Regions from separate parts of the Streptomyces sp. NPDC005820 genome, predicted to be linked through region 3. Evidence: riboswitches for the same ligand, from Rfam matches in the RefSeq annotation. Region 3 holds a riboswitch; each other region holds the start of a gene.
The links. A riboswitch is a leader RNA that binds a small molecule or an ion and turns the genes downstream of it on or off. The one in region 3 is predicted to bind cyclic di-AMP.
Positions count from the first base shown of each region.

Region 1: it holds a riboswitch for cyclic di-AMP, as region 3 does, so the genes downstream of both, ABZ464_RS06520 (transglycosylase SLT domain-containing protein) here and ABZ464_RS15500 (C40 family peptidase) in region 3, are expected to answer to the same signal.
Region 2: it holds a riboswitch for cyclic di-AMP, as region 3 does, so the genes downstream of both, ABZ464_RS30060 (M23 family metallopeptidase) here and ABZ464_RS15500 (C40 family peptidase) in region 3, are expected to answer to the same signal.
Region 4: it holds a riboswitch for cyclic di-AMP, as region 3 does, so the genes downstream of both, ABZ464_RS03020 (transglycosylase family protein) here and ABZ464_RS15500 (C40 family peptidase) in region 3, are expected to answer to the same signal.

Region 1 is NZ_JBEXXE010000004.1:143,918-151,617, forward strand. Features, by position in the region: gene ABZ464_RS06495 (NAD(P)H-dependent oxidoreductase) at 1-76, shown strand, start outside; gene ABZ464_RS06500 (ABC transporter permease) at 80-982, opposite strand; gene ABZ464_RS06505 (ABC transporter ATP-binding protein) at 969-1,913, opposite strand; gene ABZ464_RS06510 (DUF2092 domain-containing protein) at 1,964-3,295, opposite strand; gene ABZ464_RS06515 (polyprenyl synthetase family protein) at 3,549-4,559, opposite strand; cyclic di-AMP (ydaO/yuaA leader) riboswitch at 4,992-5,181, shown strand; gene ABZ464_RS06520 (transglycosylase SLT domain-containing protein) at 5,185-5,664, shown strand; gene ABZ464_RS06525 (HAD family hydrolase) at 5,708-6,532, opposite strand; gene ABZ464_RS06530 (GNAT family N-acetyltransferase) at 6,843-7,700, shown strand, end outside.
Region 2 is NZ_JBEXXE010000026.1:133,986-141,685, reverse strand. Features, by position in the region: gene lhgO (L-2-hydroxyglutarate oxidase) at 1-902, shown strand, start outside; gene trmB (tRNA (guanosine(46)-N7)-methyltransferase TrmB) at 944-1,774, shown strand; gene ABZ464_RS30070 (PrsW family intramembrane metalloprotease) at 1,897-3,180, shown strand; gene ABZ464_RS30065 (aldo/keto reductase) at 3,260-4,204, opposite strand; gene ABZ464_RS30060 (M23 family metallopeptidase) at 4,309-5,358, opposite strand; cyclic di-AMP (ydaO/yuaA leader) riboswitch at 5,366-5,533, opposite strand; tRNA gene ABZ464_RS30055 (tRNA-Met) at 5,778-5,851, opposite strand; gene ABZ464_RS30050 (dihydrofolate reductase family protein) at 5,869-6,999, opposite strand; gene ABZ464_RS30045 (MarR family transcriptional regulator) at 7,094-7,612, shown strand.
Region 3 is NZ_JBEXXE010000011.1:65,656-73,355, forward strand. Features, by position in the region: gene ABZ464_RS15490 (ATP-dependent Clp protease proteolytic subunit) at 1-567, shown strand, start outside; gene ABZ464_RS15495 (hypothetical protein) at 574-879, shown strand; cyclic di-AMP (ydaO/yuaA leader) riboswitch at 1,249-1,431, shown strand; gene ABZ464_RS15500 (C40 family peptidase) at 1,435-1,908, shown strand; gene ABZ464_RS15505 (ATP-binding protein) at 1,963-2,442, opposite strand; gene ABZ464_RS15510 (helix-turn-helix transcriptional regulator) at 2,658-3,518, shown strand; gene ABZ464_RS15515 (DUF397 domain-containing protein) at 3,528-3,785, shown strand; gene ABZ464_RS15520 (8-amino-7-oxononanoate synthase) at 3,834-4,961, opposite strand; gene bioB (biotin synthase BioB) at 5,110-6,321, shown strand; gene ABZ464_RS15530 (adenosylmethionine--8-amino-7-oxononanoate transaminase) at 6,314-7,603, shown strand; gene bioD (dethiobiotin synthase) at 7,606-7,700, shown strand, end outside.
Region 4 is NZ_JBEXXE010000002.1:151,822-159,521, forward strand. Features, by position in the region: gene eno (phosphopyruvate hydratase) at 117-1,415, opposite strand; gene ABZ464_RS03020 (transglycosylase family protein) at 1,748-2,458, opposite strand; cyclic di-AMP (ydaO/yuaA leader) riboswitch at 2,462-2,631, opposite strand; gene ABZ464_RS03025 (transglycosylase family protein) at 2,837-3,853, opposite strand; gene ABZ464_RS03030 (cytochrome P450) at 4,048-5,358, opposite strand; gene ABZ464_RS03035 (nucleoside triphosphate pyrophosphohydrolase) at 5,480-6,460, opposite strand; gene ABZ464_RS03040 (SurA N-terminal domain-containing protein) at 6,550-7,194, opposite strand; gene ABZ464_RS03045 (hypothetical protein) at 7,466-7,700, opposite strand, start outside.

The DNA.
Region 1 (7,700 bases), on a different contig from region 3:
CGAGGCGCTGGCCCGTGCGAAGTCGTTCTTCGGGGGCGGGGCCCCGCTCGCGCGCTTCCCCCACGAGACGCGCTGAGGGTTACGCCGTGACGTCCTTCGTCGTGAACCGCGCCCAGGCCGCCGAGCCGAACACCGCCACGTACAAGGCCTGGAGGCCGAGGTTCTTCATCAGGTCGTCCCAGTAGACGGGGTCGCGGACCAGGTCGGCGAAGGACAGCCAGTAGTGGGAGAAGAGGTACGGCTGGATCGCGTGGAGCTGGGGGATCTGGTCGAGGATCTGGATCGTGATCAGCAGGCCCACGGTGGTCGCCATCGCGGCGATCCCACTGCCGGTCAGCGTGGAGACGAACAGGCCGAGTGCCGCCACCCCGGTCAGTGAGGCGGCGACGACCAGGGCGATCAGCAGGGCCCGGCCCAGTCCGTCGGCGAAACCGATCGTCGTACCAGAGATGGTGGTGACGTCTCCCAAGGGGAACAGCAGCGCGCCCACCGTCAGCGCCGAGAGCGCGACCACGAGGGTGGCCACCAGGCAGAAGGCCAGCACGGTCGCGTACTTGGTGAGGAGGAGGCGGGTGCGGCCGGCGGGGGCGACGAGGAGGTAGCGCAGGGTGCCGGCGTTCGACTCGCCGGCGATCGCGTCGCCCGCGATGACGCCGATGGCCATGGGCAGGAAGAACGGCAGCGTCGCGGCCAGCGAGGTGAAGACCAGGAACAGACCGTTGTTGGTGACCTGGGCGATGAAGGCCGGGCCGCCGTCTCCGCCGCCACCGCCGGGTCCCCCCGGTCCGCCGGAGGAGCCGTCGCCGGTCTCGATCCGCACGGCGATCCCGATCAGGACCGGTACGGCCGCCAGGACGCCGAGCAGCGCGAGGGTGCGCCAGCGGCGAAAGGTGATCAGCAGTTCGCTGCGGAGCAGACCGAGGGACCACAAGGGGTTCGGTCCGCGGACGACTCCGGCGGTCGGCGCCTCAGCCCGCGACATCGAAGCCCTCCCCCGTGAGTGCCACGAACGCGTCCTCCAGGGAGGCGCGTTCGACGGTGAAGCCCCGGACGCGGACGCCGGCCGTCACCAGCGCGGCGTTGACCTCGGCGAGATCGCGGTCCGGGGGCTCGGCGGCGACCCGGTCCTCGTCGGAGGTCACGTCCGCCGCGCCCTGTTCCTTCAGCACCCGGGCCGCCTCGGCGGTGTCGGGGGTGATCACCACCAGTCGGCCGCGCGCGCCCGCCGCCAGCTCGGCCACCGGGCCCTGGGTGATCAGCCGGCCCTGTGCCATCACCGCCACGTGTGTGCACACCTGCTCGATCTCGTCGAGGAGGTGGGAGGAGAGGAAGACGGTCGTGCCGTCCGAGGCCAGCTCCCGCACCAGGGATCGGATCTCCCGCATGCCCTGCGGGTCGAGGCCGTTGGTCGGCTCGTCGAGGACGAGGAGCCGGCGCGGCTGGAGCAGGGCGGCCGCCAGGCCCAGCCGCTGTTTCATGCCGAGCGAGTACGCCTTGGCCTTCTTTCCGGCCGCCGCCGTCAGCCCGACCCGCTCCAGCGCCGTGGCGACGCGGGTCCGCCGGGTGCGGGGGTCGGCGGTCGGGTCGGCGGCGTCGTAGCGCAGCAGGTTGTCGCGGCCGGAGAGGAAGCCGTACAGCGCGGGGCCCTCGATCAGTGCGCCGACCTGGGGCAGCACGGTGCGCGCGGCCCGGGGCACGGGCTGCCCGAGGACGCGCGCCGCACCGGACGTGGGCTCGATCAGACCCATCAGCATGCGGATCGTGGTGGTCTTGCCGGAGCCGTTGGGACCGAGGAAGCCGAAGACGCTGCCCGCCGGGACCGTGAGGTCGAGGCGGTCCACGGCGAGCTGGCCGCCGCGGTAGCGCTTGGTGAGGGCGTGGGTGTGGATGACGGATGAGTCGTCGTCATCCATGGGCTGCCCCTTCGCTCGCTTCCCCGGGCCTGCGGGCTCCGCAGGCCCCCTTACTTCGCGGAGTCCGCCGCCTTCACCAGGGCGTCCTTGGTGACCGCGCCGACGTAGAGCTTGCCGTCGTCCGTGACCAGGGCGTTGATCAGACGGGTGGAGAAGACGGTGCCGGAGCCGAACTTGCCGCTGACCTTGTCGCCGAAGGAGCCGAGGAAGCCGCTGAGGGCGCCGCCGGCGTCGGAGCCGAGTTCGGAGTTGAGCTCGGAGTCGGAGGGGACGCCCTTGCCGCCGGTCTCGATGACGGCGACGGAGGTCCAGCCCTTGCCGAGGACGTCGAAGCCCCCGGGCTCCTCGCCGACGCCGAGGCCGTCCGCCCCGTCGAGGCCTTCGAGGCCTTCGAGGTCCATGGGCAGGTCCTTGGGCAGGTCCTTGGGCAGGTCCTTGGGCAGGTCCTCGGGCAGGTCCTCGTCGGACGCGCCCGGCTTGGCGGAGTGCTGCGGCGCCTCGTCGGCCTCGGTGACCTTCGCGCCCTTGGGCGGGGTGAAGTCGAAGGTGGAGGCGGCGGGCTTGGCGAAGGTGACCTGGGTGAAGCCGGCGTCCACGACGGCGGCGCCGCCGCTCGACGGGGTCAGCGTGAACTTCAGCGGCAGCCCGGTCTTCGCGTCCACCGCCACGCTGATCGCGCCGACCGTGGAGCCGGACTGCTTCGGCTTGATCAGCAGCTTGTAGGCGTCGCGGCCCGCGACGTGGACCGTCCCGTCGACGGTCACGGAGGTGGTGTCGTCGACCGCCTTGAGCGCGTCCTCGGTGAGGTCCTTGGGGGTGGCCGGCGGCTGCGCGTCCTCCCCGCTCTCGCCGGCGCTCTCGTCGGTGGTCGCGTGGTAGACCTCGTTGGAGGCGCTGTCGTAACCCCACACGTCCTTGCCGTTGTGGATGACGCTGTACTCGGCGGCCTTCTCGACCAGGGAGAGCTTCTGCCGGTCGGGGCCGTCGGCGGCCACGCGCAGGGTGTGGGTGCCGGAGGCGAGCTCGGTGAGCTTGGTGGAGGGATCGGCGGACGATCCGTCACCGCCGTTGCCCGCGACACCGGCGAGCAGGCCGCTCTCCAGACCACCGAGGTCGGGCAGGCCCAGGTCGGTGGTGATCTTCACGGTGCCGGACAGCTGCTGCACGTCCGAGGCGGCGATCTTGTCGAGGAGCTGCTGGGCGGTGATCTTCGGCAGGTCGGGGTCGCCCGAGTCGGCGAGCGCCGGGACCAGGCCGATCGTCGCCGCGGCGACGCCGATCACGGTGACCGGGACGACGTACCGCACGGCCTTGCGCCGCCCGACGCGCAGGTCGTCCGTCTCCCCGGCGGTCGTGCTGTCGTCGGTTGCGTTCGGTGCCATGTCTGCCTTACCTCCGTCGTCGGCGGCGGCTGGTCATCTCACGGAGAGCGTCCCCACCCCGTGCCGCCATTCTCACCCGAATCGGTGAGGAGTGGTGTTTTCCGTGATTCCCATCTGACCAAATCCCACATGAGGAGGCGTCACCCCACGGACTCAACTCCGCGTACACCTGGGGTATGACACGGGGGACGTCGGGATCCTTCGACCCGTAGGGGTCGGGGGGCGGCACCACCGGCGCATGGCCTCGGAGGCGTCAGCCCGCGCGGTGGACCACCGCGTCGCACAGCCCCATGAGGGCCGCCTTCGCGTCGCACTCGGTGAGGGGGGCCAGCGCGGCGCGGGCCTCCTCGGCGTAGCGCACGGTGTCGCGGCGGGCCTGCTCCAGGGCCGGGTGGGCGCGCAGGGCCGCGACCGCCTCGGCGAGCTTGGCGTCGTCGCTCAGGTCGGAGTCGAGGAGTTCGCACAGGGCGATGTCCTCGGGCAGCGCCTGCTGGGCCGCCCGCTCGCGCAGCCGCAGCACGGGCAGGGTGGGGATGCCCTCGCGCAGGTCCGTGCCGGGCGTCTTGCCCGACTCGTGGGAGTCGGAGGCGATGTCCAGGACGTCGTCGGCGAGCTGGAACGCGACCCCGAGCCGCTCCCCGTACTGGGTGAGCACGTCCACCACCGTCTCGTCGGCGCCCGACATCATCGCGCCGAACCGGCAGGACACCGCCACCAGGGAGCCGGTCTTGCCGCCGAGGACGTCGAGGTAGTGGTCGACCGGGTCCCGGCCGTCGACCGGTCCCGCGGTCTCCAGGATCTGGCCGGTGACCAGCCGCTCGAACGCCTCCGCCTGCACCCGCACCGCCTCCGGGCCGAGGTCGGCCAGGATGTGCGAGGCGCGCGCGAAGAGGAAGTCGCCGGTGAGGACGGCGAGCGAGTTGCCCCAGCGGGCGTTCGCGCTGGGCACCCCGCGCCGCACCGCGGCCTCGTCCATCACGTCGTCGTGGTACAGGGTCGCCAGATGGGTGAGCTCGACGACGACGGCGGAGGGGACGACCCCCGGCGCGTACGGGTCGCCGAAGCGCGCGGCGAGCATCACGAGCAGCGGCCGGAACCGCTTCCCACCGGCCCGCAGCAGATGCTGGGCCGCCTCCGTGATGAACGGGACCTCACTCTTGGTGGCCTCGAGCAAGCCTTCCTCGACAGCCGCCAATCCGGCCTGGACATCGGCTTCCAGAGCCTGGTCCCGCACGCTCAGCCCAAACGGCTCGACGACGGTCACGAGGAGTCTCCTGTCTGCTGGTGTCTATCGGCGGCTACGCGGTTTGTCGATAGGTCTCTGCGCTCACTCAAGTCAGCGTATCCGGTCAGGTTTCGATCACCGCGAGCCCCCACGGTTACAGCCCGGACAGGCCCTATGAGAAGGGGCACCCCTTAAGCCGCCATCTGGGTTTATTGCCCGATTCGCCCCTCTTGTGGACGCCGGTGAGTTGTCTCACTCCCCTGGCGGACAGACCCCCGCGGGCCGCACCCCCGATCCCGCACCCACTCAACCGAGTTGACGGTTTGCAACCACAAAGGATCAAGTGCCTCATAGGCCACAGACCATGGTCAAAAGGGTTGATCGTGAATCTGCCACTTGTTCCGGACATGTGCTCTCGCATACGTTCCCGGCCTGTCGGGCGGACGCCTAATCCTGCCGCCGCCCGGACACCCACCGAGAACACCACGGCAGGAGCGGGGGAACCAGGTAAGTCGCCGTACCGGTCGAGCCGGGCCGTGCCTTTGGGCATGCCCCGGACAGACCGGTACGGCTCGGGGTGAAGCCGTGTCCGTGAGGGCACGGCCGGGCAGCTCCCGCCCGAACCCGACAGCTCACCTCGCAGGCGACGGAGAGGAACTTCGCCATGCCTGCTCAGCCCCGCCGTGCCCGCGGCTCCCGCCGCCTCGCCCGCACGCTCGCCGTCGCCGCCACCGGCGTCACCGTGCTCGCCCTGCCGATCCTCGGCGCGACCACCGCCTCCGCGGCCACCCCGACCGTGGCCACCGCCTCCAGCCTCGGCTACGCCAACAACCTCGACGGCTGGATCCGCGCCTCGCTCCAGGTCATGGCGCAGCACGGGATCCCCGGCACCTACAACGGCATCTACCGCAACGTGATCCGGGAGTCGTCGGGCAACCCGTACGCGATCAACCTCTGGGACTCCAACGCGGCCGCCGGCACCCCGTCCAAGGGGCTGCTGCAGATCATCGACCCGACCTTCAACGCGTACCACGTCTCCGGCACGTCCTGGGACTCGTACGACCCGGTCGCGAACATCACCGCGTCCTGCAACTACGCGGCCGCGCGGTACGGCTCGATCGACAACGTGTTCGGCGCGTACTGAGCCGGCCCGCACCGGGTTCGGCGCGTACTGAGCCGGCCCGCGGCTACGGATAGAGACGTTCGAGGACGACGGCCACGCCGTCGTCCTCGTTCGACGTCGTCACCTCGTCGGCCACCGCCTTGAGCTCCGGATGGGCGTTGGCCATCGCCACCCCGCGGGCGGCCCAGTCGAACATCGGGATGTCGTTGGGCATGTCCCCGAAGGCGATGGTGTCCTCGGGCCTGAGGCCCAGGTGCTCGGCGGCCAGGGCCAGTCCCGTCGCCTTGGTGATCCCGCACGGCTGGAGCTCCACCGTGCCCGGCCCGGACATGGTGACGGTGGCGAGCGAGCCGACCACCGCGCGGGCCGTCGAGGCCAGTTCGTCGTCGGAGAGCGTCGGATGGCGCAGCAGCACCTTGCTGATCGGCTCGCACCACAGGTCGTCACGGCGTTCGACGCGCAGGGCGGGCAGGGTCGGGTGCGGCATCAGATAGCCGGGCTCGATCAGCGTGAGCCCGTCGACGCCGTCCTGGTCGACGGCCGCGTACACCTGCCCGACCTCGGCCTCGATCTTGCCGAGCGCGGTCTCCGCGAGCTCCCGGTCCAGGGTGACCGACCACAGCAGACGGTCCCCGCCGGCGTCGTACAGCTGCGCGCCCTGTCCGCACACCGCGAGCCCCCTGCTGTGCAGGCGGTCCAGGAGCGGTCGTACGCGGGGCGCGGGCCGGCCGGTCACCACCAGATGGCGAGCGCCGGCCGCCGCCACCCGCGCGAGCGCGTCCAGCGACCGGTCGGAGAACGTGTCGTCGCCGCGCAGCAGCGTTCCGTCCAGGTCGGTGGCGACGAGGGAGTACGCGGTGCGCTCGGCATATGCGGTGGGTGCGGCCATGATCAGAGAATACGGATCCCGCACCCCCCGGACTCGACGTGAACCGGACCAGGACGGAGTCCGGCCCCCTTCTGTCAACTCCCCTTCTTTTGTTGACCGATCACTCGCCGATCGCTGGTGGACACAGGTCCGAGAAACGGCTTTCCGCCACACCGTCGGTTAGTGACCGCTTGAAGGCCTCTGCACCGGTTGGCTCCAACTTGCCGCAACTTGCCGCGCTCCCTACCGCACGCCCGGTCTGTAGGGGTACCGTCCAGGTGTCCAGGGGGGACTTGATCGGGGGGTCAAGTTGAGCAGTGGGCGTATCCGTGTGCTGAGTCCGGAGGATCTCGGCGAGGGGGAACGGGAGCGGTGGCGCGCCCTGCGCGCCATGTCGACCACACCGCGCAACCCGTTCATGGAACCGGAGTTCACCGACGCCGTGGGCCGGGTGCGGCCACGCGCGCGTGTGGCCGCGGTGTACGAGGGGCGCGAGCCGGTCGGCTTCCTGCCCCATGAGCGCGGCCGGCTGGGCCGCGGCCAGGCGCTGGCGTACGGCGTCTCGGACGCGCAGGGCGCCGTACTGGCCCCGGGTCTCGGGCTGAACGCCGAGGACCTGCTGCGGGCCGCCTCCCTGTCCACCTTCGCCTTCGACAACCTGGAGGCGGAACAAGGGCTGTTCGTCCCGCACGCGGCGGCCGAGTACGCCTCCTACGTCATCGACGTGGAGAAGGGCTACGAGACGTACGAGTCCGTCCTGCGCGCCCAGTCACCGAAGTTCCTGAAGACGACGCTCGCCAAGGAACGCAGGCTCGGCCGCCAGGCCGGCCGGACGCGGTTCGTGTTCGACGAACGCGATCCGGCCGCGCTGCGCACGCTCATGGCGTGGAAGTCCGCGCAGTACCGCAGGACCGGCCGCCGGGACCGGTTCGCGCAGGACTGGATCACCCGGCTCGTGCACACCCTGCACGAGACGCGCGCGCCGGAGTGCTCCGGCACGCTGTCCGTCCTGTACGCCGGTGACCAGCCGATCGCCGCGCACTTCGGGTTGCGGTCGGCGACCGTGCTGGCCTGCTGGTTCCCGTCGTACGACACGGAGTTCTCGAAGTACTCGCCGGGCCTGGTGCTGCATCTGCGGATGGCGGAGGCGGCCGCGGCCGAGGGGATCGGGCTGCTCGACCTGGGGCGG
Region 2 (7,700 bases), on a different contig from region 3:
ACGAGCTGCCCCGGCTGCACGCGCTCGTGCAGCGCGGCCGGGAGAACGGCATACCGGTGCGGGAACTGGGCGGCGCCCAGATCGCGGAGTACGAACCTGAGGTGCGGGGGCTCGCGGCGATCCATGTCGGGACGACCGGGATCTGCGACTACACGGCGGTCGCCCAGCGGCTCGGGGAGGCGTCCGGGGCGGAGATCCGGTACGGCGCCGAGGTGGTGCGGATCGACCGGCGGCCCGAGCGGGGAGTGGCCGTGCTCACCGCGCGCGGGGACGTCGTACGGGGCCGGGTTCTGGTGAACTGCGCCGGGCTGTACTGCGACGGGATCGCCCGGCTGACCGGGGACGAGCCGGGGGTGCGGATCGTGCCGTTCCGGGGCGAGTACTACGAGCTGGCGCGGCCGGAGCTGGTGCGGGGACTGGTCTATCCGGTGCCCGATCCGGCGTTCCCGTTCCTAGGGGTGCATCTGACCACGGGCATCGACGGCGGGGTGCACGTGGGCCCCAACGCGGTGCCGGCGCTGGCCCGCGAGGGGTACGACTGGACCGTCGTACGGCCCCGGGAGGCGCTGGCGACGGCGGCGTGGCCCGGGGTGTGGCGGATGGGGCGCCGGCACTGGCGGTACGGGGCCGGGGAGCTGCGGCGGTCGATGTCCAAGGGGGCGTTCGTGCAGGCCGTGCGGCGGTTGTTGCCGGCGGTGCGGGAGGGGGACCTGGTGCGGGCGGAGGCGGGGGTGCGGGCGCAGGCGGTGCTGCGGGACGGCGGCCTCGTGGACGACTTCCTGATACGGGAGGGCGCCCGGGCGGTGCATGTGCTGAACGCGCCCTCACCGGCGGCGACGGCCTCGCTGCCGATCGGCCGGGAGGTGGCGCGCAGGGCCTTGGAGGTGCTGGGCACCCGGTGAACCCGGTGAGTCCGGTGCACGGCAGTAAAATCGACCCCACTGTGTCTGATTCCGTGAACACCCCCGAAGTCCCCCGGCCCGCTCCCGGCGGCGAGCACCACCCTGGCCAGTCCGTCCGCCACACCCGGGCCAAGGGGGAGCCACGCTTCCCCGACGGCCCGAGGGCCGACCCGGCCGGGTCGCACTTCGAGCGGCGGATCAGGAGCTTCCAGCCCCGGCGCAGCCGGGTGACGGCCGGGCAGGCCGACGCCCTGCAGCGGCTGTGGGCGCGCTGGGGCCTCGACATCGACGGGCACGCCGTCGACCTCGCCGAGCTGTTCGGGAACGACGGACCCGTGGTGCTGGAGATCGGGTTCGGGATGGGCGAGGCCACCGCGCAGATGGCGGCCGCCGACCCGGACACCAACCTTCTCGCCGTCGATGTGCACACCCCCGGCCAGGGCAATCTGCTCAACCTCGCCGACCAGGCCGGGATGGACAACGTCCGGGTCGCCAACGGCGACGCGATCATCCTGCTGCGGGAGATGCTGACGCCCGACTCGCTGGACGGGCTGCGCGTCTATTTCCCCGACCCCTGGCCGAAGAAGCGCCACCACAAGCGGCGCCTCATCCAGCCGGAGTTCCTCAGCCTGGCCGCGACGCGGCTGCGGCCGGGGGCGACCGTGCACTGCGCCACCGACTGGGAGCCTTACGCGGAGCAGATGCTGGACGTCCTCACCGCGCACCCCGACTTCGAGAACACGCAGGCCGACGGCGGTTTCGCGCCCCGGCCCGCGTTCCGGCCGCTGACCCGTTTCGAGGGCCAGGGGCTGGACAAGGGTCATGTGGTGAACGACCTCCTCTTCCGTCGCGTACAGCACGGCGATCGCTGACCGACAGCCCGTCCACCACAGTCCCCTCCCTCGTTAGGGTCGATGCAGTGGCCATCAGTCACCCGTTTCCGCCGTACCCACCGCATCCGGGCGGTCCCGCCGAGGACGCCGGGCGCAGGCGAGTGCACTGGTGGCGGAGGAGATCGGTCCGGTACGGGGCGCTCATCACCCTGCTCACGCTGTCGGGGCTGGTGATCCTGGCGCTGGTGCGGGAGCAGACCGGCACCGAGGGGTTCCTGGTCGGGCTGGGGCTCGCGGTGCTGCCGGTGCCGCTGCTGATAGCCGCCTTCCGCTGGCTGGACCGGGTGGAGCCCGGGCCCTGGCGGAACCTGGTGTTCGCCTTCGCCTGGGGCGCGTGCGCGGCCGCGCTGATCGCGATCGTCGCCAACAGTTTCGCCACGCGCTGGATAGCCACGGCCACCGCGGATCCGTCCGGCGCGGACACCCTCGGGGCGACGGTCATAGCGCCCGTCGTCGAGGAGTCCGCCAAGGCCGCCGCGATCCTCCTCGTGTTCCTCTTCCGCAGACGGGACTTCACGGGGCTGGTCGACGGGGTGGTCATCGCCGGGGTCACCGCCACCGGCTTCGCGTTCACCGAGAACATCCTCTACCTGGGCACCGCGTTCGGCACCGACCAGCTGAGCGGGGACAGCGGCATCGCCTCCGTCACGGCCGCGACCTTCTTCGTGCGGATCGTCATGTCGCCGTTCGCGCACCCCCTGTTCACCGTGCTGACCGGCCTCGGCTTCGGTCTGGCGGCGCGCTCCGGGCACCGCCGGCATCTGCGGCGCGTCCTGTTCCCGCTGGGCGGACTGCTTCTCGCGATGGGCATGCACGCCCTGTGGAACGGCTCCTCGACCTTCGGCGAGTTCGGGTTCTTCGCGGTGTACGCGTCGTTCATGGTGCCCGCGTTCGGGCTGCTCACCTGGCTGGTGGTGTGGACCCGTCAGCGGGAGCTGCGCACGGTCCGCGAGGAGCTGCCGGCGTACACGGCGGCCGGCTGGCTCACCCCGGCCGAGCCGTACGCGCTGGGCTCGATGCGGGCGCGGCGGCTGGCCCGCGAGTACGCCAAGCGGCATCTGGGGCGGCCGGCGGCGCGGGCGGTCGCCGAGTACGAGGCGTACGCGACCTCGCTGGCGTTTCTGCGGCACCGGGGACGGAGTGGACGGGCGGGCGACGACTTCGTCGTACGCGAGAGGGAACTGCTGAACGAGCTGTGGCGGCGCCGGGAGGTCGCCCGGCCGGCGCTGGACCACGCGGCGCGGATGACGGTGCCTGCGGCGCCCGGGCCGGTGTACGGGTACGGGAACCCGCACGGGTACGGCACCCCGCACGGGTACTACGGGTACCAGGGGTACGGGTATCCGGCGGGGCCGTATCCCGTCCAGAACCCCTATCGGTCGTAGGGGTCGTAGGGGTCGGGGCGGTTCGGCACCGCCGGAATGCGCCGTCGCGGCTGAGCGCCGTCGGGGCGGAGAAGACCGGTTACGCGGATGCCTGCGTCAGCTTGGTGATCTCCTCGTCCGTGAGCTCGACGTCCGCCACCGCCAGCAGGGGCGGCAGTTGCTCGAGGGTGCGGGCCGAGGCGATGGGGGCGACGACCGTCGGACGGGCGGCGAGCCAGGCCAGGGCGACCGTGGCGACCTCGGTGCCGTGGGCCTGGGCGATCTCGTCGAGGGCGGCGAGGACGCGGACGCCCCGATCGGTGTCGAGGTGCCTGCCGGCGCCCGCGGCTCGCGGTCCCTCCACCGTCGTACCGGGCCGGTACTTGCCGGTGAGGAAGCCGGAGGCCAGGGCGTAGTAGGGGACGGCCGCGAGGCCGGCGCGGGCCGCGAGGTCCTGCAGGCCGCCCTCGTAGGTGTCGCGGGAGACCAGGTTGTAGTGCGGCTGGAGGGCGACGTACCGGGCGAGGCCCTCGCGGTCGGAGAACTCCAGGGACTCCCGAAGGCGTTCGGGCGAGATGTTGGAGGCGGCGATGTGCCGCACCTTGCCCGCCGTCACCAGCTCGTCGAGCGCGCCGATGATCTCCTCGACCGGCACTTCGGGCTTGTCGAAGTGGGTGTAGTAGAGGTCGATGTGGTCGGTGCCGAGGCGGGTGAGGGAGGCGTCGGCGGCGGCCTTGATGTTGGCGGCGGTCAGGCCCGGGAAGTCGGGGTGCTGGCTGACCTTGGTGGCGATGACGACGTCGTCGCGGTTGCCGCGCTTGTTCACCCACCTGCCGAGGATGGTCTCGGACTCGCCGCCGCTGTTGCCGTCGACCCAGGCCGAGTAGGAGTCGGCGGTGTCGACGAAGTTGCCGCCCGCGGCGGCGTAGGCGTCCAGGACGGCGAAGGAGGCCGCCTCGTCGGCGGTCCAGCCGAAGACGTTGCCGCCGAGGGCGAGGGGGAAGACCTCGAGGTCCGAGGAGCCGAGCTTGCGCAGAGAAGTCATGTCCTACGTCAACAACGGTTTCGGAGCGGCCCATTCCGTGCGCCGTACCGAAGAAGACGAAGAACGTGTGAACAGGACCGCTCCGGGAAGGACCCCCGGCGCCCTTAGGGGTTGAGCCCCTTGCTCTGCAGCCAGGCCATCGGGTCGATGCCGTTGGCGGCGCCGTCCGGGTGGACCTCCAGGTGGAGGTGGGCGCCGGTCACGTTGCCGGTGGCGCCCACGCGGCCGATCACGTCACCGGTGGAGACCTTCTGGCCGGCGCTGACGTTGATCGAGGACTGGTGGCAGAACCACAGCTCGGTGCCGTCGTCCAGGGTGAGGATGGTGCGGTAGCCGTAGGAGCCCGCCCAGCCCGCCTCGGTGATGGTGCCGCTGTGGACGGCCTTGATGAGGGTGCCGGTGGGGGCGGCGAAGTCCAGGCCGGTGTGGTAGCCGGAGGACCAGTAGGCGCCGGCCTGACCGAAGGTCGCGGTGAGCGTGTACGAGGAGGTCGGCAGCGTGTACTGCTTGGCGAGCTCGGCGAGGCGAGTGGCCTCGGCCTTCTCCTTGGCGGCCTGCTCGGCCTTCTCCTTCGCGGCGGCGGCCTCGGCCTTGGCGGCCTTCTCGGCCTTGGCGACGGCGGCCGCCTCCGCCTTGGCCGCGGCGGCCTCGGCGGCGGCCTGGGCGCGGTCGGCGACCTGGGTCTGCTGCGACTCGGCCTGCGCCATGATCCGCTCGCGCAGCGCCTCACCGGCGTCGGCGGCGCCGCTCTGGTCGGTGGCGTCGGGGGCCTCGGAGCCGAAGCCGGCGAGGGCGGGCGCGGCGTCCTGGCCGGAGTCGTCGTCGGAGATGAAGGAGCCCACGGAGGGCAGGTCCGGCATGGAGATGGAGACCGGCGGCTTGCCGGTGTTGGCGCTGGCCATCCCGCCGGCGCTGAAGGCGGCTATGACGCCGACGCCGAGGACGGTGGAGCTGCGGGCGAACCCGCCGCCGCCGCGCTGCTTGGCGACCCGGTGCTTGCCGCGGGCCGGGGCGAGGGACTCCTCGGTGGGATTCCACTCCTCCCAGGGGCCCTCGTCGCTGCGATAGCTGCCGTAGCCGAAGGTGTCGGAATCGGAAGAGGAACGCTGGCTCGGCACGAAGGGGGCTTCGGGAGCAGGGCGGTTGGACGCCACGCGGGCGCACTCCTTTCCTTCCGTCGCCTACCGGGTTAGCTGACGGGTTCGGAGCGGGAAGGTCTCCTACGCGCGTAAACCGTTCGTGACTCTGCGAGTTCACGGCGGCTTCCGTGCGATTCACCCCAAGGTGGTGGTTCCCCGGTTCCCTTACGGGATTCGGCGCGTGCGCACGGAGCCGACTCTTGTGACGGCTGGGACGACCGCGCTGCGTTATCGAACGTTAATAGACCCGGGCGTAGCTTTCCAAGCTCTACAGCTTGATCAACAACCTTTTTTGGCCTGGACTTTCGGGCCATGACCGGTGAAAAACGGGCGAGTTGCCGGAATTCACAGCACACGCACAGCCCTGGCCCGAGGCTTTCCGGAGAACGCACCGAGGGCCGGAATCCTTGTGGATTCCGGCCCTCGGCCTTCAGTAGCGGGGACAGGATTTGAACCTGCGACCTCTGGGTTATGAGCCCAGCGAGCTACCGAGCTGCTCCACCCCGCGTCGGTGAAACCACTCTATCACCCGGTCAGGTGCAGGTTCGCCACCTTCGCTCGCTCGGCGTACTCCGGGAGTACGACGACGACGGCGCCCTCCGCCGCGAGCAGCCCGTTTCCGTCGGCGGCCGTCACGAAGGTGTCGGGCTCCTGCCAGGCGGTGACCACCCGGCGCACCCCCGCGTCGAGGATGAGACGGGCACAGGGCTTCGGGCGGGAAGCGCGGCGGGCGCAGGGTTCGAGGCTGCTGTAGACGGTGGCCGTGGCCAGGCGGGGGTCGGCCGGGTCGAGTTTGGCGAGGGCGGCCTCCTCGGCGTGGACGACCGGGTCGCCGGCCTCGCGGGAGTGGCCGCGCGCCAGTTCCGTGCCGTCCGCGGCGACGATGACCGCGCCGACGCTGAAGGCGGTCCGGGAGGGCGGGCACTCGGCGGCGAGTTCGCAGGCGAGGGCCAGCCAGTGGCGGTCGGCGGCGGAGGGGAGCGGGCCGGTGCCGGGGGCGGTGGGCTCGTAGCGCATGAGGACGACGTCCTCGATCCGCCGGGTCTCGGTCAGCCGCAGCCGTCCGCCCTGGTAGGCGCCGGGCCCGAAGAGGCGGGGCGCGTCCGGGTCGCCGACGAAGAGGGGGGCGAGGACGAGCTGGACCTCGTCGGCGAGGCCCTGCTGGAGCAGCTGGGTGTGAATGGTGCCGCCGCCCTCGACCATGAGCCGGCGTACGCCGCGCTCGTCGTGGAGGTGCTCCAGGAGGCGGCGCCAGTCCAGCTCGGGGCCGAGCGGGACGAGATCGGCGGCGATGCCGAGCGCTTGGGCCCGCCGAGCGCCCTTCTCCGTCGTGTAGACGACCTTGTCGCCGCCGGTGTGCCAGAAGTGCGCGGCCGGGTCGAGGTCGCCGGAGCCGCTGACGGTGACCTTGAGGGGGTATTCCGGTTTTCCGGCCGCCACGCGCGCGTGCCTGCGGTCGGCGGAGTTCACCAGCAGCCGGGGGTTGTCGGCTCGGATCGTGCCGGCGCCGATCAGGATCGCGTCGACCGAGGCCCGTACCTCGTCGACGCGGTCGAAGTCGGCGGGGCCGGACAGCAGCAGTCGCTCGGGGGTGGTGTCGTCCAGGTAGCCGTCGAGGGAGACGGCGGCGGACAGCAGGACGTACGGGTACGGCATCGGCGCGGCTCCCCTGGGGCGGCGGACGGGTGACGTCCGCGCGGATCGGCGGGCAGGTCTTGGTTCAAGTTTGAAACAAAACTACACTGGGCGCATGACGACCCGCTGGCTCACCCCCGAGGAGCAACGCGCCTGGCGCGCGTACGTCGCCGGCTACCTCCTCCTGGAGGACGCCATCGACCGGCAGCTCCAGCAGGAGGCCGGCATGCCCCACCTGTACTACTCCATCCTCGCGAACCTGTCCGAGTCCCCTGAGCGACGGCTGCGGATGACCGATCTCGCGGAGTCGCTGAAGATCACGCGCAGTCGGCTGACGTACGCGGTGACCCGGCTGGAGAAGGACGGGCTGCTGCGGCGCGAGGACTGCCGCTGGGACAAGCGCGGCAGTGTCGCGGTGCTGACGGAGGAGGGTATGGCGGCCCTCGAGCGGCTGGCCCCCGGCCATGTGGAGACGGTCCGCGCCGGCCTCTTCGACCGGCTCACCCCCGAGCAGGTCCGCCAGCTGGAGGAGATCTTCACGCAGGTGGTGGGCGGGTTCCAGGACGACGGCGAGGCGCTGCCGGAAGAACTGCCGTGGCGGCGGCGTTCATCCGGATGTTCCGGAAGCTCGTGAGCCGGGCCACAATCCCGTTGCTTCAAATTTAAAGCATGGGGTAGGGTCTCACCCGGCACACTGCTTCAAATCTGAAGCAGCTGCTTGT
Region 3 (7,700 bases):
GGACACCGCACGATGGATCCGTACTCGAAGCTGCTGGAGGAGCGGATCGTCTTCCTCGGGACGCCGATCGACGACATCGCGGCGAACGACGTGATGGCCCAGTTCATGTACCTGGAGCACAAGGACCCGGACCGGGACATCGCGCTGTACATCAACTCCCCCGGCGGCTCGTTCCAGGCGATGACCGCGATCTACGACACCGTCCGGTACGTCACCTGTGACGTGGAGACGACCTGCCTCGGCCAGGCCGGCTCGTCGGCGGCGGTACTGCTGGCGGCGGGCACCCCCGGCAAGCGGTTCGCGCTGCCGGGCGCGCGGATGATCATCCGGCAGCCGGCCCTGGAGCCTGTCGAAGGCCAGGCCAGCGACCTGGCGATCCAGGCCGAGGAGCTGGCGCGCACCCGGGATCTGCTGGAGGAGATGCTCGTACGGCACACCGGGCGCAGCCCCGAACAGGTGACCGAGGACATCGAGCGGGATCTGATCCTGACCGCGCCGCAGGCCAAGGAGTACGGCCTGGTGGACGGGGTGGTCCCGAGCCGGCGCGACCTCTCCGGGACGAGGTGAGCGACGATGGTTCCCGATCTGCCGCCGCTGCCCGCGCTCACCCGCGCCGAGGCCGAGTTGATCGACCGTTACCTGGACGTCGTGGATCTGCTCGGGCGGATCAATCCCGCGCACGACGGTGACACCTACCGGGGCCTCAGGGCCGCCCAGGCGCTGGTGGCGAGGGCGGCGGAGCTGCGCGACGCGCTGACGCTGATGCATCAGCGGGGCGAGAGCGAGCTGCACGCGCCGACCCTCGCGCGGGCGCTGCGCGTCCTGGACGGGGAGCGCCGCACCGCGCGGGTCACGGTCCCGCCGCTCTCCGACAGTTGACGCACGCTCGTCCGGTCCGGAGCGCCGCCGCGGCGACCGCGACGTCCCGGCCGGACCTGAAACGCACCAGACGGGTTACCCCCGTTCGGCGTAGCGGCGGCTCCTCTTGCGAGCGCGCGCATTGTGCCGAAGGCGCTGTTTTCCGGGGCGGCACAAGGGGTAGCGGCGCAGGTCGGGGGGCCTTTGGCGCCCTTGACACCTGATCCCCCATCAGGGTGTCCACCCGAACGGGTGAGTGGTGAGTAACCCCACAAATCACCGGTTCCATTGGGATTTTCGGTCAACGGTGAGTCAAGATCCGTGTCTGACGACAAGTCCCCGCCACAAGCGGCGGGGCGGTCCGGGCGGACGCCGAGTCCTGCCGCTGCCCGGATTGACCCGTCGACAGGAGTGCATCGGCAGGAGTGGAGGACCCAAGCACGACGGGTCGCCGGAACGGTCACGCCATGACCGGGCCGAGCAGCCCTTGGGGTGAAGCCGCGAGAGCGGCCGGGCACCTTTGTCAGCCCGAATCCGACAGGTCATCCTTCACAGGCGGTTGACGAAGGGTTGCGCATGACTGCGCTCAATCGTGTCCCGTCGCTCATGGCCCGGGCCGGTACGGCCTCCGCGTTCGCCATCGCCGCCGTGGGCGGCTCGATCGTGATCCCCGGTGTCGCCGCCGACGCCGCGGCCGCCACGCCGGCGACGAAGGCGCTCCAGGTCGCGGCGTCCAAGAAGGGTGCACCGTACAAGTACGGGGCCGCCGGACCGAAGAGGTTCGACTGCTCAGGTCTCACGATGTACTCGTTCAAGAAGGCGGGCAAGACCCTGCCGCGCACGGCGGCGCAGCAGTACAACAAGACCCGCCACATCTCGGCCTCCAGCCGTAAGGCCGGCGACCTGGTGTTCTTCCACTCGGGGTCGAACGTGTACCACGTCGGGATCTACGCCGGGCACGGCAAGATCTGGCACTCGCCGAAGACCGGCAGCTGGGTCAAGCTGGAGAAGATCTGGACCAAGAGCGTCTGGTACGGCCGGGTCCGCTAGGGCCCCGGCCCGAGCACCGCTTCCCGGGGTGGTGGCGGCGTCCCTGACGCGCCCTCACCGCCCCGGGAGCTCTCCCGCCCGCGGGGGCACCGCGGCGCGGGCCGCCTGCTCCGCCGGGACGGTCCACGGCAGCTCGACCGTGACCGTCTTGCCGCCCTCCCGTGTGGGGCGTACTCCGAGCCTGCCGCCGCGCTCGGCGGTCAGCCAGCGAATGATCACCATGCCTCGGCCGTTGTCCTGCTGGACGGCGGCCGGCAGTCGTCTGGGGAAGCGCGGATGGCTGTCGGTGACGCCGATGCGCAGCCGCTCGTCGCGGTCGAGCGCCAGGGCCACCGTGAAGGTGGGCGACTGACCGAGGGTGTGCTGCACGGCGTTGGTGGCGAGTTCGGAGACGATCAGCCGGATGGTGTCGGCCGCCTCCGAGTCCGCCGGCAATCCCCATTCACCGAGCGTGTCGGCCACGAATCCGCGGGCCGTGGAGACCGAGGCGGGATCGCTCGGCAGAGTGACGGATGCTTCCAGATGGTCTGCCATGGCGACCTCGTCCCTTTCCCACGGGACCGGAGTCCGACACGCTGCGGATGGTTCGAGTACGGTCCCGGACTGGTGCTTCTTCGCCAGACTGCCATCAGCACACCGGTCACGGGTGGCGATCCACCAAGATATGCATATATCTGTCGCCCAATGCGGTGAACTCTGCCACGGCAGAGCGTTTTTGGACGGCCCGTCAGGAATAAGGAGGAGGGCCCATGCAGCACGGTCCCGCGGTGCGCCGCCGGAAGCTGGGTGCCGAACTGCGCAGTCTGCGCGCCGGGGCGGGGCTCACGAGCGGTGAGGCGGCCCGGCTCGTCGGCTGGCACCAGTCCAAGGTGAGCCGCATCGAGACCGGCACCAGCGGTACGAAACCGGCCGATGTGCGGTTACTTCTCGACGCCTACGGCGTGACCGACCCGCAACTGCGGGAGCTGATGACGGCGTTGGCCGGCTCGGAGGAGAGCGGTGGCCGGGACCACTGGTGGCACGCCTATCGCGGGGTCCTGCCGGCCGCGTACCGGGACTTCATCAGCCTGGAGTCGCAGGCCGGGGCGATGCGCACGCTGGAGACGACGGTGGTCCCGGGACTGCTCCAGACGGCCGAGTACGCACGCGCGGTGACCCGGGCGGCGGTGGAGGGGGCCGACGAGGACCAGTTGGACACGCTGGTGGAGGTGCGGCTCGCCCGCCAGGACGTGCTGCGCCGGCAGCCGCCGCTGAGGCTGAGCGCGGTGCTGGACGAGGCGGTGCTGCGGCGGGAGGTGGGCGGCCCCGAGGTCATGGAGCGCCAGCTCGTCCGGCTTATGGAGGCGGCTCGACTGCCCCAAGTGCGATTGCAGGTACTGCCGTTCGCGGCCGGCGCCCATATCGGCGTCACCGGCCCTTTCGTTATTTTCTCATTCTCGAGCGCGCCTGATCTGGATGTGGTTGTTCTCGACCACTTGACGAGTAGCCTCTACCTCGAACGGAAAGAAGACCTCGAGGCCTACACCGAGGCCTTCAACGCCCTTCGGGCACATGCCCTTTCGCCCGGGGAATCACTGGACTACATCGCCGCGACAGCTGACGGCGCGTAGGGAGGCACCATGACTGTTCTGCCTCGGAACGTACCTCGGAACGTAACCCGGAACGCACCTCGCAGCACCGATCCCCACGCTCTGCCCCAGGTGCGGTGGCTGCGCAGCAGCTACAGCACGGGAGCGAACAACTGCGTGGAGACGGCCCGGCCGGCCCTCGGGCCCTTCGCCGGGCTGCTCGCCGTACGCGACTCCAAGGACCCGGAGGGTCCCGCCCTGCTCTTCTCCCCCGAGAGCTGGTCGGGTTTCACCACCGCGTTCCACTGATCACCGTCATCCGGCAGCAGGGGCGACCCACGGCCGTGTCACGCCGACTCATGGTCGTGTCTCCCCGATGACCCGTACAGCGCGATCCAGCTCGGCCCCGGAGAGGTCGCCGCGGGCGGTCAGCCTCAGGCGTGAGACGCCGTCGGGCACGGAGGGAGGACGGAAGCAGCCCACGGCCAGGCCCGCCGACCGGCAGTCCGCCGCCCACTGCACGGCCTCCTCCGGGGAGGGCGCACGCACGGAGACGACCGCGGCGTCCGGACGCACCGCTTCCAGGCCCGCGGCCGTCAGCCGCTCGTGCAGTTCGGCCGCCACCGCACGCGCGCGTGCCGCCCGCTCGGGCTCCCGGCGCAGCAGCCGGAGCGCCGCGAGGGCCGCACCCGCCGCCGCGGGGGCCAGGCCCGTGTCGAAGATGAAGGTGCGGGCCGCGTTGACCAGATGGTCGATCACCCGCGCGGGCCCCAGCACGGCCCCGCCCTGGCTGCCGAGGGACTTCGACAGCGTCACCGTGACGACGACGTCCTCGGCGCCGGCCAGCCCGGCCGCGGACGCGGCGCCCCGGCCGCCGTTCCCGAGCACGCCGAGGCCGTGCGCGTCGTCCACCACCAGCCCGGCGCCGTGCTCCCGGCAGGCGGCGGCGAGACCGGCCAGCGGGGCGGCGTCGCCGTCCACCGAGAAGACCGTGTCGGAGACCGCCACCGCCGGGCCGTCGTGCGTGCCGAGCGCCTTGCGGACGGCGTCCGGGTCCGCGTGCGCCACGACCTGGGTGGTCCCACGGGCCAGCCGGCAGCCGTCGATCAGCGAGGCGTGGTTGCCCGCGTCGGAGACGATCAGCGAGCCGTGCGGGGCCAGCGCGGTGACCGCGGCGAGGTTCGCGGCGTACCCGGACGAGAAGACGAGCGCCGCTTCGAAGCCGCAGAACTCCGCCAGTTCCCGTTCCAGCTCGGTGTGCAGCTCGGTGGTGCCGGTGACCAGCCGGGAGCCGGTCGATCCGCCGCCCCAGGTCCGGGCGGCCGCCGCGGCGCCCGCCGTGACCTCCGGGTGCCGGGACAGGCCCAGGTAGTCGTTGCTCGCGAGATCGAGCAGCGGGGAGTCGGCCGGACGGGGCCGCAGCGTCCGGACGAGTCCGGCCCGCCGGCGCGCCCGCGCCTGTTCGTCGATCCAGCCGAACGCCATGGCTCCTCCGGGGCTTTTGTAGGTAGCGGACAGACCCTAGCGTCACGGACCGCTACCCACGGTGTGGCAATACCCACACGTCGATCCGGGTGTGTTGTGTGATCCCTACCTTGGCCCGGGGCGGTCCCGTAGGACAGGATCGGCTCTCATGGACCTGCTGAACACGCTGGTGGACAAGGGGCTTCGGCGCGAGCTGCCGACCCGCGAGGAGGCGCTCGCCGTCCTCGCCACTTCCGACGACGACGTGCTGGACGTGGTGGCCGCGGCCGGGAAGGTGCGCCGCCACTGGTTCGGCCGGCGGGTGAAACTCAACTATCTCGTCAACCTCAAGTCGGGCCTGTGCCCCGAGGACTGCTCGTACTGCTCCCAGCGGCTCGGCTCCACGACCGGGATCCTGAAGTACACCTGGCTCAAGCCCGACCAGGCCTCCAAGGCGGCCGCGGCGGGGCTCGCGGGCGGGGCCAAGCGGGTCTGCCTGGTGGCGTCCGGGCGCGGTCCCACCGACCGTGACGTGGACCGGGTCTCCGAGACCATCAAGGCGATCAAGGACCAGAACGAGGGCGTCGAGGTGTGCGCCTGTCTGGGGCTGCTCTCCGACGGCCAGGCCGAGCGGCTGCGCGAGGCGGGCGCGGACGCCTACAACCACAACCTCAACACCTCCGAGGCGACGTACGGGGACATCACCACCACCCACACGTACGCCGACCGGGTGGACACCGTCTCCAAGGCGCACGCGGCGGGCCTGTCGGCCTGCTCCGGGCTGATCGCCGGCATGGGCGAGAGCGACGAGGACCTGGTGGACGTGGTCTTCTCGCTGCGCGAGCTGGACCCGGACTCGGTGCCGGTCAACTTCCTCATCCCGGTCGAGGGCACCCCGCTGGGCAAGGAGTGGAACCTCACCCCGCAGCGCTGTCTGCGGATCCTCGCGATGGTCCGGTTCGTCTGCCCGGACGTCGAGGTGCGGATCGCGGGCGGCCGCGAGGTCCATCTCCGTACGATGCAGCCCCTCGCGCTGAACCTGGCGAACTCGATCTTCCTCGGCGACTACCTCACCACCGAGGGCCAGGCCGGCAAGGCCGACCTGGAGATGATCGCGGACGCCGGCTTCGAGGTGGAGGGCGCGGGCGAGATCACCCTGCCGGAGCACCGGGCGACGGCGGGCGCGGGCGGGTGCGGTTCGCACGCCGAGGCCGGCTGCGGCTCCCACGCGGAGGCGGGCTGCGGTTCCGGCTGCGGGTCGCACGAGGGCGGCCCGGTGTGCGGTACGGCCGCTGCCGCCGCCCCGGCCGGTGAGCCCCGTACGGACCTGGTCGCCGTGCGCCGCCGAGGCGCCGGTACCGACCTCGCGCCCAATGCCTGAGCTGCCCGCACTGCCCGTCGCCGAGTTGCTGGAGCTGGACCGGCGGCACGTCTGGCATCCGTACGGTCCGATGCCCGGCCGGGTGGACCCGCTCGTCGTGGAGTCGGCGAGCGGGGTGCGGCTGCGGCTCGCGGACGGCTCGGGCGAGCTGGTCGACGGCATGTCGTCCTGGTGGTCGGCGATCCACGGCTACAACCACCCGGTGCTCAACGAGGCCGCGCGCGAGCAGCTCGGCCGGATGAGCCACGTCATGTTCGGCGGGCTCACGCACGAGCCCGCCGTCCGGCTGGCGAAGCTCCTTGTCGACATGTCTCCCGAAGGCCTCGAACATGTCTTCCTCGCCGACTCCGGTTCGGTGTCGGTCGAGGTCGCGGTGAAGATGTGTCTGCAGTACTGGCGTTCGCTCGGCCGGGGGACCAAACAACGCCTGCTGACCTGGCGCGGCGGCTACCACGGCGACACCTGGCAGCCGATGTCGGTGTGCGACCCCGAGGGGGGCATGCACGAGCTGTGGACCGGCGTGCTGCCCCGTCAGATCTTCGTGGACCCGCCACCGGTCGAGTACGAGGAGACGTACGCCGATCAGCTGCGCGCCGCGATCGAACGGCACGCGGACGAACTGGCCGCGGTGATCGTGGAGCCGGTGGTGCAGGGCGCGGGCGGGATGCGCTTCCACTCCCCCGCGTATCTGCGGGTGCTCCGCGAGGCGTGCGACGCGCACGACGTGCTGCTGGTGTTCGACGAGATCGCGACCGGGTTCGGGCGCACGGGCGCGCTGTTCGCGGCGGAGCACGCGGCGGTGACGCCGGATGTGATGTGCGTGGGCAAGGCGCTGACCGGCGGTTGTCTGACCATGGCGGCGACGCTGTGCACCTCCCGGGTGGCCGACGGGATCTCGCGGGGCGAGGTGCCGGTCCTGGCCCACGGCCCGACGTTCATGGGCAACCCCCTCGCCGCCTCCGTCGCCTGTGCCTCGATCGGGCTGCTGCTCGGGCAGGACTGGCTCGCGGAGGTCAAGCGGATCGAGACGGGCCTCAGGGACGGGCTGGCGGAGGCCGCCGGGCTCCCCGGGGTCCGGGACGTACGGGTCCTCGGCGCCATCGGGGTGGTCCAGCTGGACCACCCGGTGGACATGAAGGCCGCCACGGCGGCGGCCGTGCGGGAGGGCGTCTGGCTGCGGCCGTTCCGCGATCTGGTCTACACGATGCCGCCGTACGTCACCGGCGACGCGGACGTGGCACGGATCGCGCGCGCGGTGTGCGCCGCGGCGCGGGAGGGATGAACATGCCGATCCTGGTGATCACGGGGACGGGCACGGAGGTCGGCAAGACCGTCACCACGGCGGCCGTCGCCGCCTCCGCGCTCGCGGCGGGCCGCAC
Region 4 (7,700 bases), on a different contig from region 3:
GCCTCCCCTTTCACCCACACGCGCGTACGTCTCACACGCGCGTACGTCCCCGCACACGGTACGGGACCGAGTACGGGGACGTACGTACGACTGGCTGTCGGTCGACCCGGGCGGGGTCAGCCCTTGGAGACCTCGCGGAACCGCGGGAAGGCGGAGCGGCCGGCGTACACCGCGGCGTCGTCGAGGATCTCCTCGATGCGCAGCAGCTGGTTGTACTTGGCGACGCGCTCGGAGCGGGCCGGGGCGCCGGTCTTGATCTGGCCGCAGTTGGTGGCGACGGCCAGGTCGGCGATGGTGACGTCCTCGGTCTCGCCGGAGCGGTGGGACATCATGCACTTGAAGCCGTTGCGCTGGGCGAGCTCGACGGCGTCCAGGGTCTCGGTGAGCGAGCCGATCTGGTTCACCTTGACCAGCAGGGCGTTGGCGGTGCCCTCCTCGATGCCGCGGGCGAGGCGCTCGGGGTTGGTGACGAACAGGTCGTCGCCGACGAGCTGCACCTTGTCGCCGAGGCGGTCGGTGATGACCTTCCAGCCGGCCCAGTCGTCCTCGAACAGCGGGTCCTCGATGGAGACGAGCGGGTAGGCCGCGACGAGCTCCTCGTAGTACTCCGTCATCTCGGCGGCGGAGCGCTCCTTGCCCTCGAAGAGGTACTTTCCGTCCTTGTAGAACTCGGAGGCGGCGACGTCGAGCGCGAGGGCGATCTGCTCGCCCGGGAGGTAACCGGCTTCCTTGATCGCCTCGAGGATGAGGTCGAGGGCGGCGCGGTTGGAGTCGAGGTTGGGGGCGAAGCCACCCTCGTCGCCGAGGCCGGTCGACAGGCCCTTGGTCTTCAGGACCTTCTTGAGGGTGTGGTAGACCTCGGTGCCCCAGCGCAGGGCCTCGGAGAAGGACTCCGCGCCGATCGGGGCGATCATGAACTCCTGGATGTCCACGTTGGAGTCGGCGTGCGAGCCGCCGTTCAGGATGTTCATCATCGGCACCGGCAGCAGGTGCGCGTTGGGGCCGCCCAGGTAGCGGAAGAGCGGCAGGTCGCTGGCCTCGGACGCGGCGTGGGCGACGGCGAGGGAGACGCCGAGGATGGCGTTGGCGCCGAGGGAGCCCTTGTTGTCGGTGGCGTCCAGGTCGAACATGGCCTGGTCGATCAGGCGCTGCTCGGTGGCGTCGTAGCCGACGAGCTCCGGGCCGATCTGCTCGATGACGGCGAGGACGGCCTTCTCGACACCCTTGCCGTGGTAGCGGTTGGGGTCGCCGTCGCGGAGCTCGATGGCCTCGAAGGCACCGGTGGAGGCGCCGGACGGAACGGCGGCACGACCCGTGCTGCCGTCGTCGAGGCCGACCTCGACCTCGACCGTGGGGTTGCCTCGGGAGTCCAGGATTTCCCGGGCTACGACGACGTCGATGGACGGCACGAGCATCTCCTTCTTGGGATGTGACGCTGGTTGTGCGGGGCACAGGGGCCTTGTCGGCCTTTGCTGGGCCTTGCGCCTAGAGCCTATCCGCCCCGGGGCCGTCGGCAGCCGACCGACCGTCCCGTGGACAAACTGACCGTACACATTGTTCCCCATCGGAACAAAGAGCGGGTGGCGCAGAGACGAACACCTGGGCAAAGAAAACCCCGCTCCGGTGCGTACGGGGGAATGCGCACCGGAGCGGGGAGCCCGTGGGGACGGGGGGGGTGACCCTCACGAGGCTTTCAGTGTGCGGGGCCACCATGTGAGCGGCCTGTGGCCCCGCTGGGAAGCGGATGTCACTTCAGGTGCAGCTGCTGACCCGGGTAGATGAGGTCCGCGTCCTCGACGATGTCCTTGTTCAGCTGGAACAGCTTCTGCCAGCCGCCCTTGACCTTGTGCTTCTCGGCGATCGAGCTGAGGGAGTCGCCCTTGACGACCTTGTACTCGCCGTCGCCCTTCTTGACCTTCTTGCCGGTCGGGGTGGTGACCGTCTTGGAGGCGGCCGGGCGCTCGGTGGAGCGGGAGGCGGTCTGCTGCTCGGTGGAGCGGGTGGCGGTGGAGCCGCTGGAGCTGCTGGAGCTGCTGGAGCTCGACGAGGAGCCGGTGCCGGCGGAGCCGGCGCTGCCGCCGTACGGGGTGCTGGACAGGCCGGTGCCGCAGACCGGCCAGGCGCCCTTGCCCTGGCCCGCGAGGACCTTCTCGGCGATGGCGATCTGCTGTTCCTTGCCGGCCAGGTCGGCGCGCGCGGCGTAGGCGGTGCCGCCGTACGCGGCCCAGGTGGAGGCGGAGAACTGCAGGCCGCCGTAGTAGCCGTTGCCGGTGTTGATGGACCAGTTGCCGCCCGACTCGCACTGGGCGACGGCGTCCCACTCGGAGGCGGTGGCGGCCGAGGCGTTGCCGGCCGCCATCAGCGGGGCGGCGATGGCGACACCGGTGACGCCGGCGAGCGCGGCGACGCGGGTGGCTTTGGACGGACGACGGTGCTTGCCCTTGCCGGAAAACAGCATGGTTCATCCCCTCACCGACGCCTGCGAGGTGAGCTGTCGGGTTCGGGCCGGTTGAGTTGCCCGGCCACGCACCTCGTGGTGCGCGGCTTCACCCCGAGCCGGTTCCGGCGGTCAACCGCCGGGCCCGGCACTTACCTTGGGTCCCCCGCTCCTGCCTACGGCGCTTGACGCGACGACTGTTCCCGGGCTGCCGCTGGCAGGATTCGGCGTTGCGGCGGCCGGGGCCCGGATTGCCGAGCGGTCCTGACCGTAGACAGCCGATCCGGGGAATATCAAAGACGATCACGACTTCTGAGACTCATCCCACACTTTCACCAAACCGGACAATCAGCGCGAAGTGGGGCGTGAACTCCCGGCGCTTTCAGGGGCGTTCCACCCCTATTGGACACCCGTGTCGAGGGTCTGACCGGGCATGATGGCGCTCGGGTCGGCGCCGATGCGGTCCTTGTTCTCGGCGTAGAGTGCGCGCCATCCACCGTCGACACCAAGGGAGTCGGCGATGCTGATGAGCGAGTCACCCTCCTGGACGGTGTAGGTGGACGCGGCGTGCCGGCCGGAGGTGGCGGTCGAGGCGCCGCCCTCGGCGGTCTCGGTGGTCCCGGTGGTCCCGGTGGTCTCGTCGGCGGTGGCGCCGCGATGGCGGCCGGAGCCGAGGGAGCCGGTGTCGACCAGGCTCCAAGTCCCGGCATCCTGGACAGGATTGTCCGACTCGCCCGAGTCGTCCGCTTCCGGGATGGTCGTGGGCGAGCCGTCGGACCCCTCGGCGTCACCCTTCCCCTTGCCCGAAGTGTCGGACTTGCCGGACTCGTTCGCCTTGGAGGACGAAGCGGACGAAGGGGACTCGGAGGCCGAAGCGGACGGATCGGTCGAGGGAGTGGACGCATCCGCGCCGGAGTCGTCGCCCTTGCCGGAGCCACCCGAGCCGGACGACCCCTTGGACAGGTCGGACAATCCGGATGACACGGACGAGTCGGACTCGTCGCCCGCCACTCCGGTGTCCACATCCTCCGCCCCGCCGCTCAGCTTGCTGAGCCCGGAGGTCAGCCCGCAGGTGCCCCAGGCGCCGATGTCCTCCGCGGCGAGCAGCTTCTGGGCCACGGCTATCTGCTGGTTGCGGCTGGCCAGATCGGGGCGGGTGGCGTAGTCGAGGCCGCCGTACGTCTCCCAGTCCTCTTGGGAGAGGCTCAGGCCGCCGAACTCGCCGTTGCCCTCGTTGGCGCTCCAGGACCCGTCGGTCTCGCACTGCGCCACCTTGTCCCACACCGTGCCGTCGGCCGCGCTCGCGCCGCTGGCGGCGAGGAGCGGGATGGCGATGGCGGAGCCGGTCACTCCGGCTGCGACGAGGAGGGCCGGAGCCTGACGGGGGCGACGGTGACGACCGTTCCCGGAGAGCATGCGAGGGCCTTTCTCTGGACAGCGATGACCGGCACGGCGGGCGGTGCGAGCACACACGGGTACGCCGCGCTGACGAGTGAACGTATCGGCAGACGATCACTTGTCACAAGTTAATGCCGCGCAGATCACGTGAAGATCACAGACTTGAGGGTCGGTCACCTTTGCTCCGCCGGGCGGTCATCCTGCGGCTGACCTCAGGTCGGCTGTCCCTGTGCCACCGGCCGGCCACGCACCGCGGTGAACTCCACGGGCAGGGTGCGCAGTCCGCGCATGATGAGCCCGCCGCGCCATCTCAAGTCGGCCGGGTCCGCCCCGAGTCGGAGGTCGGGGAGCCGGGTGAGGAGAGTGGCGAGCGCGGTCTGGCCCTCCAGCCGGGCGAGGGGGGCGCCGAGGCAGTAGTGGATGCCGTGGCCGTACCCGAGGTGCTGGTTGTCGCGGCGGGAGAGGTCCAGGGTGTCGGGGTCGGTGAAGCGGGCGGGGTCGCGGTCGGCGGCGGCGAGGACGACGAGGACGGGGTCGCCGGGGGCGATGTCCTGCCCGCCGAGGGCGAGGGGTTCGGTGGCGAAGCGCCAGGTGGCCAGTTCGACCGGCCCGTCGTAGCGCAGGAGTTCCTCGACGCCGGTCTCCAGGAGGCCGCGCTCGCCCCGGGACAGGGACCGCTGGAGCCGGTCGCGCTGCTCGGGGTGGGTGAGGAGGGCGTAGGTGCCGTTGCCGATGAGGTTGACCGTCGTCTCGAAGCCGGCGAACAGCAGGATGAAGGCCATCGCGGCGGCCTCGTTCTCGGTGAGGTGCTCGCCGTGGTCGGAGGCGCGGATGAGACCGGAGAGGAGGTCCTCGCCGGGCTCCGGCCGCTCGGGGAGTTCCGCGCGCTTGCGGTGGATGAGGTCCAGCAGATAGCCGCGCATCTTCTTCACGGACCGCGCGACACCGCCCCGGGGGCCTCCGCCGTGACGGATCATCATGCCCGCCCAGTCCCGGAAGTCGTCCTGGTCCTCGCGGGGCACGCCGAGGAGGTCGCAGATCGCGTAGATGGGGAGCGGGAACGCGAAGTCGTGGATCAGGTCGGCCTCGCCCTCGGCGGCGAACCGGTCGATGAGGTCGTCGGTCAGCTCCTGCACCCGGGGGGCGAACTCGGCGACCCGGCGCGGGGTGAACGCCTTGCTGACGAGCCGTCGCAGCCGGGTGTGGTCCGGCGGGTCGATGTTCAGCAGATGTGTCATCAACTCGGCCTTGCGCTCGCCCGGGATACCGGTCCTGCCCCGGGCGTGCTCGGGCTCGTCGTGATGCGCGGGGTTCTTTGAGAGCCGCTGGTCGGCGAGGGCCTGCTTCGCGTCGGCGTACCGGGTGACCAGCCAGGCCTCCACTCCGCTGGGCAGCCGGGTCCGGTGCACGGGGGCGTGCTCGCGCAGCCAGGCGTAGGCGGGGTAGGGGTCGGTGGCGAACTCCCAGGTGAAGAGCTCGGGGGCCGGCGGGGTGGCGGCCGGGGGGTGAGGCTGACTGGTCACTGCTTCCTGTTTCTCGAACGGCTTCCTGTTTCTCGAGCACCGGCGCCTTCTCCGCTCCTGAACGCCGGCGCTTCTCCTTGTCTCGTGTCCGGCGCTACTCCTCTCGCGAAGGCCGGCGCCGCTACTTCTCCCGCTCGCGGATCGCGTCCCGGTAGACGCGGGCCGCCGCGCGCAGGGCCGCCTCCGGGTCGGTGCCCTCCGTCTCCGCCCGGGCGGCGAGGGCGAGCAGTTCGTAGCCGATGCCCTCGCCGGCGGGGAGGGGGACGTCGAGGCCGGCCGAGCGGACTCTCGACGAGAGTTTCGCCGCCAGGGCGAGGCCGGGCTGGTGGAGGGGGATGCCGTCCGTGACGGACTCCCGCCGCTTCTCCACGGCCTTGGTGCGCAGCCAGTGCGCCTTGACCTCCTCCGGGGTGGTGGCCGTGGCGTCGCCGAAGACATGGGGATGGCGGTGGATGAGCTTGGTGACGATGGTGGCGGCCACGTCGTCGATGGAGAAGGGCGCGTCCTCGTCCTCCTCGGCGATCCGGGCGTGGAAGACGACCTGGAGGAGGACGTCGCCCAGTTCCTCGCGGAGCTCGTCGCGGTCGCCGTCCTCGATGGCCTCGACCAGCTCGTAGGCCTCCTCGATGCCGTACTTGGCGAGGCCCTTGTGGGTCTGCCGGGAGGACCAGGGGCACTCGCGGCGGATGCGGTCCATGACCTGGATCAGGTCGAGGAGGCGGGCGCCCGGGAGGTCGTAGGAGGCGGGGAGCAGTTCCAGCTCGGGCATCGCGACCCGGCCGGAGCCGGCCAGCCGGGCCAGTCCGTCCGTCAGGGCCGGTTCGCCCTCGCCGGTCGCGACGACCACGACCGTGCGTCCGCCCGCGCAGGTGGTGACCAGGTCCTCGGCGGTCGGGGAGGACTCCTCCACCCGTATCCCCGCCTCGCGCAGATACGGCAGCTGCGGGTGGGCACCGTCGGCGCACAGGACGCGGTCCGCCTCGCGCAGGGTCTGCCAGGCGGGCCAGGACAGCAGGCCGGGGGCGACCCGGTGGCTGGTGGTCAGCAGGACGACTCGGCCCGTCGGGGAGGCGGTGGGTGCGGAGCCGGTGGGTGCGGTCACATCGTTCACACCCCGAACGTAACCCACACCCGCCGACCGCTCCGCTCAGTTGTCCACAGGCAGGGGTGGCCGGTCATACCGTCGTACTGTCACGCCGGCTGTGTGCCTGTCGTGGTGACCTCGCGGACCCACGGCGTCTTCGCGTCGACGCGGCTGACCTTCTTCGCGTCCCAGCTGCCGTAGCGCGGGTTGAGGTCGACGCCCAGCTTCTTCGACGTCACGGACAGCGCGCTCCAGAACGCGGGGTCGCTGGTGGTGGTGCCGAGCTGCGTGGCGAGCTTCTGGGCCTCCAGCTGGAGGCGGAGGTTGTCGTCGAGGCGCTCCGGCGCGACGCCGTACTGCTGGAGCCAGCCCGTCTCCAGGCCCTGTGCGCCGCCCGCCTGCTGCTCCAGGCCGGCCCGCAGCTGCTGGACCTCGCGGCGGCTGACGGTGATGCCCGCGTCCTCGGCGGCGCGGTTCAGCACCTCGTCCAGGACCATGCCGTGCAGGGTGTCCCGGGTGAGGGTGCTGGTCTGGGCGACGACCTGGGCGTACTGCGCCTCGTCGGGGACGGCCGCCCGCTGGGCCTCGCGCACCTCGTTCACCCGGGTCTCGAGCTGCGCGACGGTGATCCGGTGGCCGCCGACGACGGCCGCCGCGCCCGGATGCGCGTCATTCCCGCAGGCGGTGAGGAGGGGCGCCGCCATGATCGCGGCGGACAGCAGGAACGCGGTGCGACGACGACGGCGGTGCAAGGGGAACCTCCCGGTCGGAGATTGTGCGACGGTGCACAAAGTCTTGCGGTGATCGATGGTAGGCAGTGGTGCGCCTGGGGCCAACCCATTCGACCAACGATTCACCAGGACTTCGGGCACCGCCGCGCTCGGACACGGCCCGCTCGTCGGTGCGAGGGGTCAGCCCAGCCCGTGGCTCGGCCCACCCGTGGGCTCGGGGCTCGGCCCAGACCGTGGTTCGGGTCTCGGCCCAGTCCGTGGTTCGGGTCTCGGCCCAGCCTGTGGCCCGGGCTCAGCCCCGTGCTGCCGTCACCGCGGCCTCGACCGCGTGGGCGACTCCCGCGCGTACGTCGTCGCCCGTGGCCACCGTGCCGACGTTCGTCCCCGCGCGTGTGCCGCCCACGAGGACGAAAGACACCTTCTTGTGGTGCGCGGCCGTCTCCTGCGCGACCGTGACCTCCGGCCCGCCCACGGCAACGACGACCTCGCAGGAACGCTGGAGAAGGCCGTTGAGGAAGGGACGCGCG